One region of the Pediococcus damnosus genome, then DNA from elsewhere that is predicted to be linked to it. Evidence: predicted binding sites of a transcription regulator. Region 1 holds the regulator's gene; the other holds the start of a gene.
The links. Region 1 encodes HrcA, which represses chaperone genes, less so after heat shock. Its sites were predicted from a motif close to TTAGCACTCNNNNNNNNNGAGTGCTAA; they were not measured.
Positions count from the first base shown of each region.

Region 2: a site for HrcA is predicted at 5,870-5,896, ahead of ADU73_RS02610 (Hsp20/alpha crystallin family protein). Genes of this name have one in related genera too.

Region 1 covers NZ_CP012294.1:2,085,861-2,094,133, forward strand. The annotation lists gene dnaJ (molecular chaperone DnaJ) at 1-351, opposite strand, end outside; gene dnaK (molecular chaperone DnaK) at 459-2,333, opposite strand; gene grpE (nucleotide exchange factor GrpE) at 2,358-2,996, opposite strand; gene hrcA (heat-inducible transcriptional repressor HrcA) at 3,011-4,060, opposite strand; gene ribF (riboflavin biosynthesis protein RibF) at 4,158-5,105, opposite strand; gene truB (tRNA pseudouridine(55) synthase TruB) at 5,116-6,033, opposite strand; gene rbfA (30S ribosome-binding factor RbfA) at 6,145-6,498, opposite strand; gene infB (translation initiation factor IF-2) at 6,509-8,273, opposite strand, start outside.
Region 2 covers NZ_CP012294.1:531,930-540,202, forward strand. The annotation lists gene ADU73_RS02575 (DUF1836 domain-containing protein) at 490-1,026, opposite strand; gene ADU73_RS02580 (hypothetical protein) at 1,178-1,513, shown strand; gene ADU73_RS02585 (DUF5067 domain-containing protein) at 1,523-2,089, shown strand; gene ADU73_RS02590 (aldo/keto reductase) at 2,260-3,204, opposite strand; gene ADU73_RS02600 (IS30 family transposase) at 3,591-4,664, shown strand; gene ADU73_RS02605 (GNAT family N-acetyltransferase) at 4,762-5,292, shown strand; gene ADU73_RS02610 (Hsp20/alpha crystallin family protein) at 5,353-5,781, opposite strand; gene ADU73_RS02615 (hypothetical protein) at 6,025-6,408, opposite strand; gene ADU73_RS02620 (HAD-IC family P-type ATPase) at 6,488-8,273, opposite strand, start outside.

The DNA.
Region 1 (8,273 bases):
ACGGCCACCACCGTTACCACCACCAAAGAATTGACTGAAAATATCATCAAAGCCGCCGCTGCTACCGCCAAAGCCACCGAAGTCGGAAGAATTAAATCCACCGCCACTTCCGCCGCCAAAGCCAGCATTTTCATCAGCAGAACCATATTGATCATAACGAGCACGCTTTTGGTCATCGCTTAAAACTTCATAAGCTTCATTAACGTCTTTAAACTTTTGTTCCGCGTCAGGGGCCTTGTTTAAATCAGGATGGTATTTCTTCGACAATTTACGATATGCTTTTTTTATTTCATCAGCAGATGCGTCTTTGGATACTCCCAGGATTTCATAGTAATCTTTATTCTCTGCCATTATGAACCTCCATTTTTATCAATAAACATAGAATATCACAGACTAAATGCAATAAAAAGCCAAAGTCCATTTTGACTTTGACTTTTTATTAACTATCAAGTAATTAATTACTTGTTTTTGTCTTTGTCAGGATCTACTTCTTCAAAGTCACCATCGACGGTTCCCTTATCATCTTTTTTACCAGATGTTGCAGAATCACCTTTACTGCTATCGGCTTTACCGCCCTTAGCTTTCTCCTTGTCTTGAGCCTGTTGATATAATTTAACTGAAAGGTCTTGAACAATCTTATTCAAGTCATCTTTCTTTGTCTTCATATCTTCGATGTTATTGTCTTTTTGTGCTTTCTTCAAAGCATCTTCAGCATCTTTAGCTTTTTTAATTTCTTCCTTGGATACTTTACCATCAAGCTCTTTAAGTGTCTTATCTGTTGTAAAGATTAATTGTTCAACCTCGTTTTTAAGATCAACTTCCTCTTTACGTTTCTTATCAGCATCGGCATTTTCTTTAGCTTCATTCATCATTCGATCGATTTCTTCGTCTGAAAGGCCCGAAGAACTCTTGATTGTGATCTTCTGATTCTTACCAGTTCCCTTATCAGTTGCGGAAACATTAACGATACCGTTTTTATCAATATCAAACTTAACTTCAATTTGTGGTACACCACGAGGTGCTGTAGGAATATCTGTTAATTGGAATCTCCCAAGTGTCTTGTCATCTGCAGCCATTGGTCTTTCACCTTGGAGCACATGAATGTCAACAGCTGGTTGATTATCAGCGGCAGTAGAGAAGACTTGTGACTTACTTGTAGGAATCGTTGTATTACGATCAATCAACTTAGTGAAGACGCCACCCATTGTTTCAATTCCTAATGACAATGGTGTGACATCAAGTAAAACAACATCCTTAACGTCACCAGTTAATACACCACCTTGAACTGCAGCACCAATAGCAACAGCTTCATCAGGGTTAATAGAATGGTTAGGCTCTTTACCTGTCCATTCCTTTACAGCTTCTTGGACAGCTGGAATACGTGTTGAACCACCATTAAGAATAACTTCGTCAAGATCACTGCTTGAAAGGCCAGCATCACGCAAAGCATTGTCTACAGGAGTCTTTGTACGTGCAACTAAGTCAGATGTCATTTCATCAAATTGGGCACGTGTTAAAGTTTTATCCAAATGTAATGGGCCATTAGCACCAGCAGAAATAAATGGTAAACTAATTTGTGCTTCATTAACACCAGATAAGTCTTTCTTAGCCTTTTCAGCAGCATCCTTTAAACGTTGTAATGCCATTTTGTCTTGAGAAAGATCGACACCATTTTCTTTTTTGAATTCAGATACTAACCAGTCGATGATCTTTTGATCAAAGTCATCACCACCAAGATGTGTATCACCATTTGTAGAAAGTACTTGGAAGACACCATCGCCTAATTCAAGAATAGAAACATCAAATGTACCACCGCCAAGATCATAAACTAAAACTTTTTCATCTTTATCTTTTTTATCTAGCCCATAAGCTAAAGCAGAAGCAGTTGGTTCATTAATAATCCGATCAACTTGTAATCCAGCAATTTTACCAGCATCTTTAGTAGCTTGTCGTTGAGAATCATCAAAGTATGCTGGAACAGTAATAACGGCCTTTTCAACTGTATCACCAAGATAATCTTCTGCATAATGTTTCAAATATTCCAAAATCATTGCAGAAATTTCTTGAGGTGTATATGTCTTACCATTTGCTGAAACAGTATAACCACTTTCACCAATATGACGTTTGATAGATACGATTGTGTCCGGGTTTGTAATTGCTTGTCGTTTGGCAACTTCACCAACTTGGGTTTCACCATTTTTAAAAGCTACAACTGAAGGTGTTGTACGATTACCTTCAGGATTTGTAATGATCTTTGGCTTATCGCCTTCGAGGACTGCAACTGCAGAATTTGTTGTTCCTAAATCAATTCCAATAATTTTATTACTTGCCATTTTAATTATCCTTCTTTATATTTTTTATTGTGCCACAACAACCATTGCTGGTCGTAAAACACGATCTTTTAACATATAACCTTTTTGTAAAACACTAACAACCTGATCTGCTTTTTTTCCATCTTCAGCAGCAACAGTTTGGACCGCCTGATGAATTTGAGGGTCAAAGGTTTGTCCCTCAGCCTTAATTTCAGTTACATTATGATCTTTAAGTGCTTTATTCATATGGTCATAAACCATTTGAATTCCCTTTTTCAATTGGATTCCACTCTCATCAGAAACCTTAATAGCCAAAGCACGTTCCAAATTGTCAATAACCGGAAGAATATCTTTAGCCAACTGCTGACCATCATATTTAACTAGTCCGGCTTGCTCTTTTTCGTTGCGTTTTTGAATGTTGGCAATTTCAGCCTTTGAACGAATATACTGATCAGTTATAGCATTAACTTTACCAGTCAACTCGGAAACTTGTGTTTGCAATTCTTCAATTTGTTGATTTGTTTTACTATGCTTTTTTAACTTTTTCCCTGGTTTATTCTTTTCTGATTTATTTTCTGATTCAACTGTAGCTTTTTTTGCTGACTTGTCTTTTGGGGCTTCCTCAGTTGAATTTACAGCTTCTTCATTTTTTTTAGTTTCTTTATTTTCTTTTTTTTCAGACACTACATTCACACCTCTCAAATATCATCAATATCGTGGTAATAATCTATTAATCGTTGCGCTAATTCCGTTCGAAACGCACCAACCAATCCAATCATTCTAGAATATGGCATACTAGTCGGTCCCAAAATTGCAATGACTCCCTTACCATGCTGATCTACATCATAAGTAGCTGTAATCAGGCTATAATTTTTTAACAAATTATTGGTGATTTCATTGCCAATTTGAACTTGGATGTTGTGATCTAATGATCCTCCTAATACACTAGCAAGATCTGTTGATCGTCCCATCAGTGAATATAACGATCGAATAGAGCTTGGATCTGGATGTTTTGAAAAATTCAAGAGATTTAAACGACCACCAACAAAGAAATGCTCTGTAGATGATTTTTTCAAAATTTCTTCAAAAACATCTAAAAATCCTTCTGGAGTCTCGATATACTTACCAACCTGAATAGGAATATCTGTCTCTAATCGCTTAAACACCTCACCTAAAGTTAATCCAACTAACTGATCATTAATAATTCGAATTACGGATTCTAATGCCTCTGGATTAACGTTTTTTGGTACTTTAAATGTTCGATTTTGTACGCTACCATTATCAGTAACTAAAATCGCCATAACTCGATGATTCCCAAGTGGTACTAATCGAAAACCTTCAAGTTTAGCATCCTTCAGTTCCGGTTTCACAGTAAAAGCAGTATAGCTAGTTAATTGGGAAAGCATGTCTGCAGATTCAGCAACAATATCATCAATTTCTTGAAACTGTTGATTAAACGAGGAACGAATTTTTCGCAAATCACTTGATTGAACCTTATCAGGTTTTAACAAATGATCTACATAATAACGATAGCCCTTAATTGAAGGAACTCGACCAGAAGATGAATGGGTCTTTTTAAGTAACCCCATTTCTTCTAGCGTCGCCATCTCGTTTCGAATTGTAGCCGAACTAACATGGATTGGTAATTTACTAACTAATGCCTTTGAACCAACCGGTTGTCCGTCGTCCGTGTAAATTTGAACGATTGCTTTCAAAATCAGTAACTCTCTATCTGTCAGCAAAACCATCACCTCTTTTAGCACTTAGCACATTGGAGTGCTAAGACACTATTAAAGATAACAAAGGTTCTTCAAAAAGTCAACAATAAACTTTGACCTTTATTGACTATATAGTTAAATTCGCAAAATATTGGCGAATATTCTTTTCGTCAAGCTTTAATTGTTCAATTAATCCTTCAACGGCATCAAACTTTATCTCACCACGAACGTAATGATACCAATCAACTCGAACCATTTCGCCATAAATTTCTTGATCAAAATCAAAAATGTTAATTTCGATAGTAATTGGCCGATGCTCTCCAAAAGTAACATTTCTTCCAATAGAGGCCATTCCTGGCCACCATTTTGAACCGATTTTTATCCGAACGGCATAAATACCAATTCCTGGAATTCTTGATTTTGGATCAGATAAAATATTGGCAGTTGGAAAGCCAAGTGTGCGGCCACGAGCCTCACCATGAACTACTAAACCAGTAGTTTGATAAGTATATCCAAGGAACAGATTAGCATGATCTACATTACTCTGTTTTAGATCTGTTCTGATTCGAGTCGAACTCACTTTTTCACCATCCAACAGTAATTCTGGAACAGTTACAATCGTAAAACGATCTTTAGCGTATGTCGGAAGATGATCCATATCTGCAATTTCACGTGGTCCGTAAGTATAATCAAAGCCCGCAACAATAACCTTGGCATGAAGTTGCACCATGTATTGGTCAACAAAATCTTGGGGAGACAGTTTGGCCAGATTAGATGTAAAACTTACCACATACAATAAATCGACACCAAATTTTTGCATTAATTCCGCCTTACGTTCTACGGAACTTAAATAAATTGTGCCATCCAATCCTGGTTTAGGAAACACAACCGAAGGATGATGATCAAATGTCATTGCTGCAAGTGGTAAATCCCGTTGATCAGCCTCTTTTCGTGCCTGTTTTAAGACAGCCTGATGTCCCAGATGAACACCACCAAAAAATCCCATAGCCAGCACTACATTTTTATCTTTAATTTGGTTTTGATTGTATGGATGATGTAAATAAATGATTTTCATGTGAGCCCTCCTACTTGGTTAGAAACATGGTCAAAGGGCGATATGCTGCCCTTTCTTGATCATATTGATATAATGCTTGAACACGATCATCGTAAGTTAAAACAAGGACCGGTTCTGCTGATTGCGACTGGTTGAAGTTGCTTCGTTTTAAAACCGCTCCATTTTGGACCCTGGTCCATAAATCATCATTTAACGCAAAGTGAGGATATTTTTTCAATGCGTGATCTAACGGAACTAATAAATTCTCGACAATCTTATTTTCAACAGCCTCTTCTAATTGCGCAAAGGTGATAGTGTCTTCAATCTGAAAATTACCACTTTCCGTTCGAGTTAACCGAGACATGACAGCTGGAACCTCAAGCTTTTTCCCCAAATCAACTGCTAAGGTCCGCACATAAGTCCCCTTACTGCACGCCACTTTAAAGTTTATGGTTTGTGTATTATTTTGTGAATTAAAAGTAGTCTCACCGCAACGTTCAAAAGATTTGATGGTTATTTTTCGTGCTGGTCTTTCTACTTCAATCCCTTGACGTGCATATTCATATAATTTTTTTCCGTTAATTTTAATGGCCGAATACATTGGCGGAATTTGTGTAATTTCGCCGACAAAGCTTTGCATAGCTCTATCAATTTCAACGTTTGAAAATGCCTGCCTTAAAGCAAGTTGATCAACAATTTCACCATCAACATCTTCAGTAGTTGTGGAGAACCCTAAGGTTACAGCTCCTTCATAAACTTTGCCAGAAGCCATTAAGTATGGCACCACTTTGGTAGCTTTACCTACACAGATTGGCAAAACACCATCTACATTTGGATCCAAAGTTCCACTATGACCAACCTTTTTTTGATGCAAAATGCCACGAATTTTGGCAACACAATCAAAACTTGTCATGCCACGTGGTTTATACAAAGGAACAATTCCATTCATGTAAATGTCCTCCTAATTTTCCTGTTAAATTATATCATAGTTGAATAAATGACGATAAAAAAAGAATGGTCCTTAAACTTCAGGCCATTCTTTTGCGTAATAAATAGAAAACTATTCTTTTGTATTAAGTTTATTGATCAATTGATCTATTCGACTACCATATTGAACAGATGCATCACGTTCAAAAATTAATTCTGGCGTTTTGTAGATTGATAATCGCGAACCCAGTTCACTGCGAATTAAGCCTTTTGCTTTTTCAAGTCCCAACGCAACTTTTTCACCGTCAGAAGCTTTATCTGACAAAATACTGTAGTAAACAGTAGCCTGCTGAAGATCACCAGTAACATTAGCACCTGTAATTGTGATTCCTTGAACCCGTGGATCACGAACCCGCTTACGCAGGATGTCACTAACTTCTTTTTCTATCTCTTGACCAAGGCGATCAGAACGATATTGTCTTGCCATTTGGAACCTCCTATTCTACAGGAACTTCTTTCATGATATAGGCCTCAACCACATCATTAACTTTGATATCGTTGTAGCCGTCAATTGTAAGACCTAATTCAAATCCCTGTTTAACCTGTTTAGCATCATCTTTGAAACGTTTTAAGCTTGCTAACTTGCCTTCGTAAATGACTACACCATCACGAATTAAGCGAACGCCACTATCCTTTTGAATATAACCTTCTGTGACATAACCGCCAACAACAGTTCCAACATGAGAAACTTTATAAATCTGACGAACTTCAACCTGACCAGTGATTTCTTCTTTGTAGGTTGGTTCAAGCATACCCTTCATTGCTGATTCCACTTCATCAATGGCGTTGTAAATAACACGATGTAAACGAATATCTACGTCTGAAGAATCGGCAAGCTGCTTAGCTTGATTGGTTGGACGTACATTAAATCCAATAATAATTGCATTGCTAGCTTCAGCTAAGGCTACATCACTTTCGTTAATTGCACCAACGGCGGTATGAATAATATTGACACGAACACCTTTCACATCAATCTTTTTCAAGCTACCAGAAAGAGCCTCAACAGAACCTTGTACATCAGCCTTAATGATGATGTTAACTTCTTTCATTTCTCCTTCTTTAAGAGAATCAAATAAGTTATCTAAAGTAACGTGGTTATCTGCGCGCCGTTCTTCCATCAGTGCAGATTTAGCACGTTCTTCACCAACGGCACGAGCAGTTTTCTCATCATCAAATACAACGAATCGATCCCCAGCTTCTGGAACATCATTTAATCCAGTAATTTCAACTGGTGTAGAAGGTGTAGCCTCTTTGACACGTCGGCCAAGTTCATTTGTCATTGTTCGGATTCTACCAAATGTATTCCCAACAACAATCGGATCACCAACCCGCAAAGTTCCTGTTTGAACAAGGACTGTAGCGATAGATCCCTTGCCAGGATCTAGACTGGCTTCAATAACAGAGCCCGCACCATTTTGGTCTGGATTAGCCTTTAATTCCATAACTTCAGCTTGGAGAAGAATCATATCTAGAAGTTCATCGATATTTTTACCAAACTTCGCAGAAATTTCTACAAAGATGGTATCACCACCCCAGTCTTCAGAAACTAAACCATATTCTGTTAACTGTTCCATAACGTGTTTAGGATTTGCACCTGGTTTATCAATCTTGTTAACTGCTACGATAATGGGAACCTTTGCAGCTTTAGCATGATTAATAGCTTCAATTGTTTGTGGCATAACCCCATCATCAGCAGCTACTACCAAAACCGTAATGTCAGTAATATCAGCACCACGAGCTCGCATTTCAGTAAATGCGGCATGTCCAGGTGTATCCAAGAATGTAATTGATTTACCATCATGTTCTACTTGATAAGCACCAATTGCCTGGGTAATTCCACCTGCTTCACCAGCGGTAATATGACTGTGACGAAGATTATCCAATAAGGTTGTCTTTCCGTGATCAACATGGCCCATAATTGTAACTACTGGGGGACGGCTTACAAGATGATCTGTGTTACTTTCCTCTTTTTCAAACATCTTATCGATATTTGACACATCAACTTCTTGTTTCTTTTGCGCCTTAATCCCGTAATCATCAGCCAAAATTTCAATAATATCTTTATCTAGCGACTGGTTTTGATTAACCATGACGCCAAGCATAAACAATTTTTTGATAATTTCTGCTGGTTCACGATGAATCTTCTTAGCGATTTCAGCAACATTGGTACCATCATCGTACTCAAAAACATCTGGTAATGGC
Region 2 (8,273 bases), 570 kb from region 1:
TTTGGCTGCTATACCTAATTAGAAGATTAACGGTCTTCTCTTGTTTTGAAAAGACTTTTTTTCACTTTCCTACTAAAACTTTACACTAACGTTTACATAACCTAAAATTGATAGGTACCATTGTTTATCACGGCTTGCTTGATGTTTTTCCTTGTGAAAAATCTGAAACTACACAAATCCTTTCACAAAGAGCACTTGTGAAAATAAGCACAAAAAGTAATCGCTTTCTTCACAAACTATTTCACAATTGGTTGAGTTACGCTTCTTGTGGGACCTATCTAATTATTAAATGGTCCGTTCCAGTTTCTGAAGCGTAATTCAGTAAAAATTTATTTTATTTGAAAAAGTTGATGCTAAGCTTAGACCGTTTTTGTTCAGTTTTTTAAGCACAGTCATCAAAGCAAAAAGACAACTATAAGTATGGTCCAAAGTAGAATGACAATTCCACTTTTGTCGCACTTATAATTGCCCATTATCATTTTGTTCACTTTATTTTTTATTCAAAGTAGTTGGTGTATGCTCTTCCGATCTTTGTAATAAACGAATCAACTCACTCGTTTGTACCTGGTCCACAATCATGTTTGATGTGACTTGCATCAATTGTTCTGCTAAGTTCTTGGCCATCGTAGTTGTGTGTTCCAAACCAATTCTTGCAATTTTTTGATTTACAATATCGATAAACCGATCGTATGCCTGTTTTGGATAATCCGTTGCTGTAATTCGATCAATTCCCGAACGGATCACATTAATCGGATATGCTTGTTTCAATAACGTGATCAATAAAATATCTGCAACCTGCATGACCTGGTACTTCTTTTTTGTGGGAGCAACCACAGCCTTTTGTTTTACATAGTTATTAATCATTGTGGGGGTCACTGGATCCATTCCCAGCGGACCTGTATAGCCACTTAAAAGAGCCACAACTTGATCCATATACAAATCAAAATTTGGCAACTCATCCCAATGAGGTAACTTAACCTCTCTCACTGTTTTCAACCACCGATTATATGTTTCCAATTCATTCATTTCATTCACCTCGTCCATAGATGTTACCGTTAGTATATCACTATCAGCTAGTTTTTATAACTAGATTGCCCATTATCAGCATAATTTCATGACGTAACTAGTAGAAATGTGCTATTCTTAAAAAAATACTAATGAATAGAGGCACTTTATTTTGTTTGAACTTACGAAAAAACGACGTGTGAGTGATGAAGTCAAAGAAATCATTCCCCAGCCTGTAATTGATGGCCTTTGGAAAACTTTAAAACAAATGCAGGCTGATGATTTAGTGGTTTCACCAGTTATTGCTTTTGTTTTCAGTGATGATTACACAGAAGACACCATTTATGTAATGGGGTTACAGAACTCTGGAGATGTTGCTAAAGAATATGATCTTGCTTACAGTGGCAAAAAGGATTTCTTAGGCAATGGAACCATTGTTATTGTAAAAGATAAGCCCAAAACTATCAGTATGAGCATTAGCGCAGTTAATAACCAAACAAAGGAGTAGCAAACAGTTTTGAAAAGTTTTAAAAAGGTATTTTCAATTTTAATGATCGGCTTAGTAGCCACTAGTCTGACTGCTTGTAGTTCAGGGAACACTTCAAAATCCAGTCAGCAAAGTTCTTCAAGTGAGAAAAAGGTCTCTTCAGCGAAAAAAGCTGTAAAGAAAACGGCCACTTTATCTGACCAAACTTTCAAAACTCCCCAGGGTACATTTTTGATCACCGAGAATCATGTGACCGCTTCAGCTACAAAGAACAAACAAGTATTAATTCTGAAGTACACATTTACAAATACCAGCAAATCTCAATTAGTTCCTTCAGATTATTGGTATAAATATGTTAAGGCAACTCAAATCGTTAATGGCAGCACTAAGACCCTTGAACAGGGGTCGCTTCCCTTTTCCACAGCTGCAACAACAGATGATAACTTAGAGAATTCATCGGTTAGCGAAATCAAACCTAATCACCATATCAATGCTGAAGGTTCATGGCAACTTGATAAAAACGGTGCCCCAGTTAAAGTCAGTTTTTACGATACTCACAAACAATTAGTTGGCACTCGCCAATACGATACAAATTAAATGTATGTAAACAAGTCTTGGTTCAGGTTGCGTATTAATCTGGGCCAGGACTTTTTAGCACGGTTCAGAATCGCAAAAGAGTCATAATAAGCACGACTACTGCGGGAATTCTCCCCGCTTTCGTCGCGCTTATTATGACTCTTTTTAACGCTCTTCTTCACCCACTGCTTCTATGGCATATCATTTCCAGCTGCGTAGTAAATGTCGTACCATTCTTGTCCTGTCATTTCGACATCACTACCTGCCAATGATTCCTTAATATGTTGTGGATTCATTGAACCCACTAATACTTGGAATTTAGCCGGATGACGCAAAATCCATGCTGTTGCAATGGCGTTTTTGGTCACTCCATACTGATCAGCTAATGCCTGCATCTTTTTATTTAATTCAGGGAACTTAGGGTTATCAATAAATGGACCATTGAAATTACCCCATTGATAAGGTGACCAAGCTTGAATCACAATGTCATGAATTCGAGAATATTCAATGAATTGACCATCATGATCTATGCTATGGGCATCTTGCATATTCGTATGCATCCCAAAGTCAATCATATTACTGTGCATAATTCCAAATTGCAATTGATTAAACATCAACTTCTGTGAAACTGCTCCTTGTAACATGTCAAATTGCATTGGATTGAAATTAGAAACACCAAAATGACGAACTTTGCCTGCTGTTTGCAATTCATCAAAAGCTTCTGCCACTTCATTCAGTTCCATCAAAGGATCTGGACGATGAAGTAATACAGAATCCAAATAATCTAACTTTAAACTCTGTAATTCATGATTAACTGCATCAATAATATGTTGTTTAGAGAAATCATACCGATTTCCGTAAGGTTTACCTGACCCATCATCATTGCTGTTACGAATTCCCACTTTAGATTGAATCCATAAGTCATCTCGGCTCACTGATGATTTGTCCAAGACTTTTTGAAACACAAGATCTGATTTCCCACCACCATAAATATCAGCAGTATCAATAAAGTTCACGCCATTATCAACAGCTGTTTCAATTACTTTAGTTGCAGCATCTGTATCCAACGCATCCATTCGCATAATTCCTAATGCCACGTTAGAAACTTTTTTGCCACCAATTGTAATTTGTTTCAAAAATATCACTCCTATAAATAAATTTATAACCATTCATCTATCAGCTTACCACCTTTCAATCTAAAACAGAATTAATTTGTTATCGGTTGCATAGACTTGACTGTTTTAATGCATTTGATTTATTAAATACCTGATCTAATCTTTTTACTGTATGTATCAAACTCACTTCTAAAAACAGCTTTTAATTTATTCACTTTACCGATATCATTAGGGGAAAAAGAATCATTAGAATTGCTACCATACGCAATTCTAACAAAAATAAAATTCAAAAATATTAGGTGAAAAGTAATCGCAGATTTTATAATCAAGTTAGCCACCTTGTAAAAGTGGTCAAATAAAGACACCAAGACGAAAAATCAGGTATCATTGAAGTTCCTACACAAACAATGAAAGAGGTTTTCGTCTTGGCGCAAGAACAGCTTACCATATCTCACTTAAAGGGTCATCATTTAGCACAGATTGAACGAGGAAAAATTGCCGGACTACTTGCTGCAGGTAAATCTGCTCGTCAAATTGCGGCCGAAATTGGCGTTTGTCATCAAACTATCAACAATGAGCTCAAACGCGGCTGTATTCAACAGGTAAAGAAAGTTAATGGTAAAGAACAGTATTTTAATGTCTATGCACCTGATACAGCTCAAATTCATTATCAAACAAATCGTCAACGCTGTCATCGGCCTTTAAATTTCAAATCCATTACTAACTTTCTAGCCTACTTTGATGACCATTTCCATCAAGATCATTGGTCACCTGATGCCGCAGTTGGCTTCGCCCACAAACACCGTTTGTTCAAGCGTACAGAGATGGTCTGCACTAAGACCCTCTATAACTATATCGATGCGCAATTATTAGAAATTCGCAATCTTGATTTACTTGAGAAAACCAAGCGGCGTACGAAACATCACTGGTCGCATAAACATCGACGTTTAATTGGTAAAAGTATCGAGGAACGGCCTGAATGTGTCGATAAGCGCAGTGAATTTGGCCACTTTGAAATTGATACCGTGGTTGGTAAACGTAGTGGTCATGAGTGTGTGCTATTGACCTTCACTGAACGTAAAACCCGTTTTGACTTTATTCGTTTGATTGAAGGCAAAGATGCTGACTCAGTAGCCTATGCCATTAAAGGGATTTGTGCTGAGTTTGGTGATCTGATCAAATCTGTTACTGCTGACAATGGAACGGAGTTCACAGCCTTGGAGGAAGCTTTTACTGGCGTTGCCGATATTTATTATGCCCATCCATATAGTTCTTCTGAACGAGGAACCAATGAAACTCATAACCGCATGATTAGGCGTTATTTACCTAAGGGGTATTCACTAGATACAGTCAGTCCTAAGACTGTTGCTATCGTTGAAGACCGTCTCAACCAACTACCACGACGTATCTTAAAGTACCAAGCACCTGAAAAAGCTTTTCAGATTGAAGCAGCGCGTGCTCGCAGAGCTCACATTGCTTAACTATTTGTTCTAAGCTTCAATAGATATTCTGATATGTGCCCCGCAACTTCGCCTGCGGGGTGGCTAACTTGTTCTTGCAATTTACGGGTGAAAAGTAATGAAAAATCTGCAAACAAAAAATTATGAATTGCATTTTCCTGTTCAATCAGATGTTGATATCCTATTCCGATACCGGAGTAATATCGAAATTGCCCATAGTGAAGGCCGAATTCCTGATAAAAGCCGACAAGAAACTGCCAAATTTTTAACCCAATTATTGAGCAAAATTGATGCAGGCATTGTCAATTATTGGTTAATTTCTGATCATACGAAAAACCATTTGGGCGGTATTTCTATCTGGGGATTCAATCAAGAAAAAACAGAAGCTGAAGTAGGCTACGATATCTTACCTAAATTTCAAGGAAAAGGTGTGATAAGTGAAGTTTTTCCTGAAATTGAACAGTATGCTTTCACTGTTTTAAAATTACAAAAATTAAGCGTCTATACGAGCAAGATCGATATTCTTTCACAACACATTCTACGAAAAAACCATTATCGTTTAATCGAACATTGGATAGAAAAAAATTTAAAAGGTGAGCCAACCGATATGTTTCACTTTGCCAAAACAATCGAAGAATATCAAAAATAAACCAAGATCTAAAAAAGTCATGACAAAATTTGCCATGACTTTTTTAATATCTATTCAATTTTAGTTAATTGGAATTTGCTTGCCACTCTCTAATTTACTTTCACTCTTTGGCAAAGTAATTTTCAAAACCCCACCATCGTATGAAGCGCTGATCTTATCACGATCGATATCTGGTAGATAGAACTGACGTGACGTATTACTGAAACTACGTTCTTGACGAATCAAATTACCCTTTTCGTCTTTCTTTTCCTTGTTAACGTTATGCTTGCCTTCAATTGTCAGTGTATCGTTGTCGTAATTCAAAGAAATGTTTTCTTTTTTAAGACCTGGTAGTTCTGCGGAAACTTCATAATCTTTTTCGTTTTCACGGATGTCTGTCTTCATCGAGCTACCCTGGGTCATTGACTTGAAGAAATTCTTCCCAAAATTATCATAAAAATCAAATGGTGCAAAATCATCAAAATCTGTATTTCTTAACTCGTTAGCCATAATTCAAGACTCCTTTTAATATTATTTTTTGTACCTCATTTCTTGGTACATTTATATAGTATGACCTTCTGGGAATGAATGCAAGAATTTAGCACTCTTTATTGAAGAGTGCTAAACTGCAGTCTTAAAAAGCCTTTATATCAACGTTTTATTTCATGAGTTTTTAAACCCTGTAAAATAAAAAAACATCTTTAGGTTGAATTTTCACTCAACTTAAAGATGCTATTGTTAATCATTTATTTTTTAGTAAGTAACCATTTTATGAGTCTCATTAGGTTTGTCTTGAACCTTCAAGTCCAAAGCGTCGCCTAAAACGTGTAATGCTTTTTCTCGAGTTTTTACTTGGTCCATGTCGAAGATAATTGATTCAATGGCACCACCAACGAAGTCAAAACGTTCAAAGAAAATATATGGATTCTCATTATCACGTTGATGAAATTCATCTTCGATTTTTTCATAGAATCCTTCGCTCCACAAACGGTCTTTCAAATCAGGAAAATCATTTCGAGTAACAAAACCCTTTTCCTCGATCATATCAGCTGCTTGTTTCACATCTTCTTTGTCGAAGTCGATTTTTGCAATCTGTTCGGCGTCTGTTTCAACTTTAACTTTGTCATCTTTTGCCATTTTTGAGATCTCCTTAATTATTTTTACAACCTCATCTTAGCACCACTTTTAAAAATGGTTAAGTGAAACCCCTTTATTTTTAATTTCGTGAGGTGGCTAAATGCAGGCGGTGTCGTAATCCAAAGGCCTTATCAATCTCTGTCACAATTAAAACTATAATCCCGGCAATCACTGGTATTATCCAAAGCGATGCGTCTAAGCTTGCAGTACTAAAGATTTCCTGCATAAATGGTAAATAGGTAATTCCAGCCTGCAATATCAGTAAGATCCCGATTATGACAAAGGCCATCTTATTACGCAAAACATCTTTGGAAAGAGCCGGTTTAGGTGTCCGGATATTAAAGAGATAAAATATTTTTCCAAACACAATTACATTTAAGGTTACGGTACTTGCCACTGTAGAACTAAAGCCTTGCATTGTTAGCCAGTTGAAAGCCCCGATACCAAGACCAGCAATCAAAATTGCCACGTACACAATTTGCCAAACATCTTTTCGATTCAAGAAGGATTGATTACTCTTCCGCGGCATTCGCTTCATAATCCCTTCTTCAGCCGGTTCAAACAGGAAGGCAAATTGAATTGTAACGGCAGAAACCATGTTAATCCATAGTAACTGCGTTGGAACTAATGGTAATTCTTGCTGGAACATAATAGAAATTAGGACGATTAGCCCTTCAGCAAAACTAGTTGGTAATAAGAAACGAATCGTTTTCTTGATATTATCATAAACATGACGCCCCTCTTTAATGGCGGTCGTCAATGTCGCAAAGTTATCATCCGCTAAAACCATATCAGCAGCTTCTTTTGCAACATCAGTTCCCTTAATTCCCATCGCAATCCCAATGTCAGCTTTTTTCAAAGCGGGCGCATCATTAACCCCATCACCAGTCATTGCCGTTACCAATCCATTAGCCTGATAAGCTTCTACAATTCGTAGCTTATTCATCGGCGTGGTTCGCGCAAAGACGTTATAATCTTGGATAACTTCTTTCAATTTTTCATCTGAAAGTTCATCAATTTCAGCACCAGTGATTGCGGCAATATTTCCATCCAAACCAAGCTTTTTAGCAATGGCAGACGCAGTTTCAGGGTGATCACCCGTAATCATTTTGACTTTGATTCCGGCTTCACGCATTTCTTTCAATGCCACAATAGTTTCTTCTCTAGGCGGATCAATAATCCCAGCAATCCCTAGAAAATGCACCCCTTCAGCCATTATTTCTGGCGTCAGTTCATGCACATCATTGGAGACTTTACGATAACCTAGGGCTACCACTCGTTCGCCATCCCTTGCCAATTGGGACACTCGGTTTGTCCAATCAGGAATATCAAAACTACTATCCGCTTGTTTGGCCATTGTGAAAATTTTATCAGGCGAGCCCTTTACCAAAATAACCCGTTGTCCATCTGAATCTTCATCCAGTTTGGCAATGTATCGGTATTCTGAATCAAATGGAATTTTGTCTATTTCCACTAAATCGGGCTCATTTTTTTCAAATACTTTATGATACAGGGTTAAAAATGCACCATCTGTAGGTTCACCATTAATTTCCCACTTACCATCTTCCTCAATAAGACGGGTATCATTAGCTTCATGGCCAGCAACCATTAAACGATCAAGATCTTCGTCATGGCCCACAGAAATTGGTTGTCCATTCATCGTGATATGACCAGTTGGTGTATACCCAGTTCCAGTCACTTCATATCTACCATTTTGAGTAATCAGCGTGTCAATTGTCATTTCGTTTTTCGTTAATGTTCCGGTTTTATCAGTATTAATTACATCAACTGAACCAAGTGTTTCCACAGCCGGCAGGGTTTTGACAATTGCATTTTGTTTCGTCATCTTTTGAACGCCCATTGCC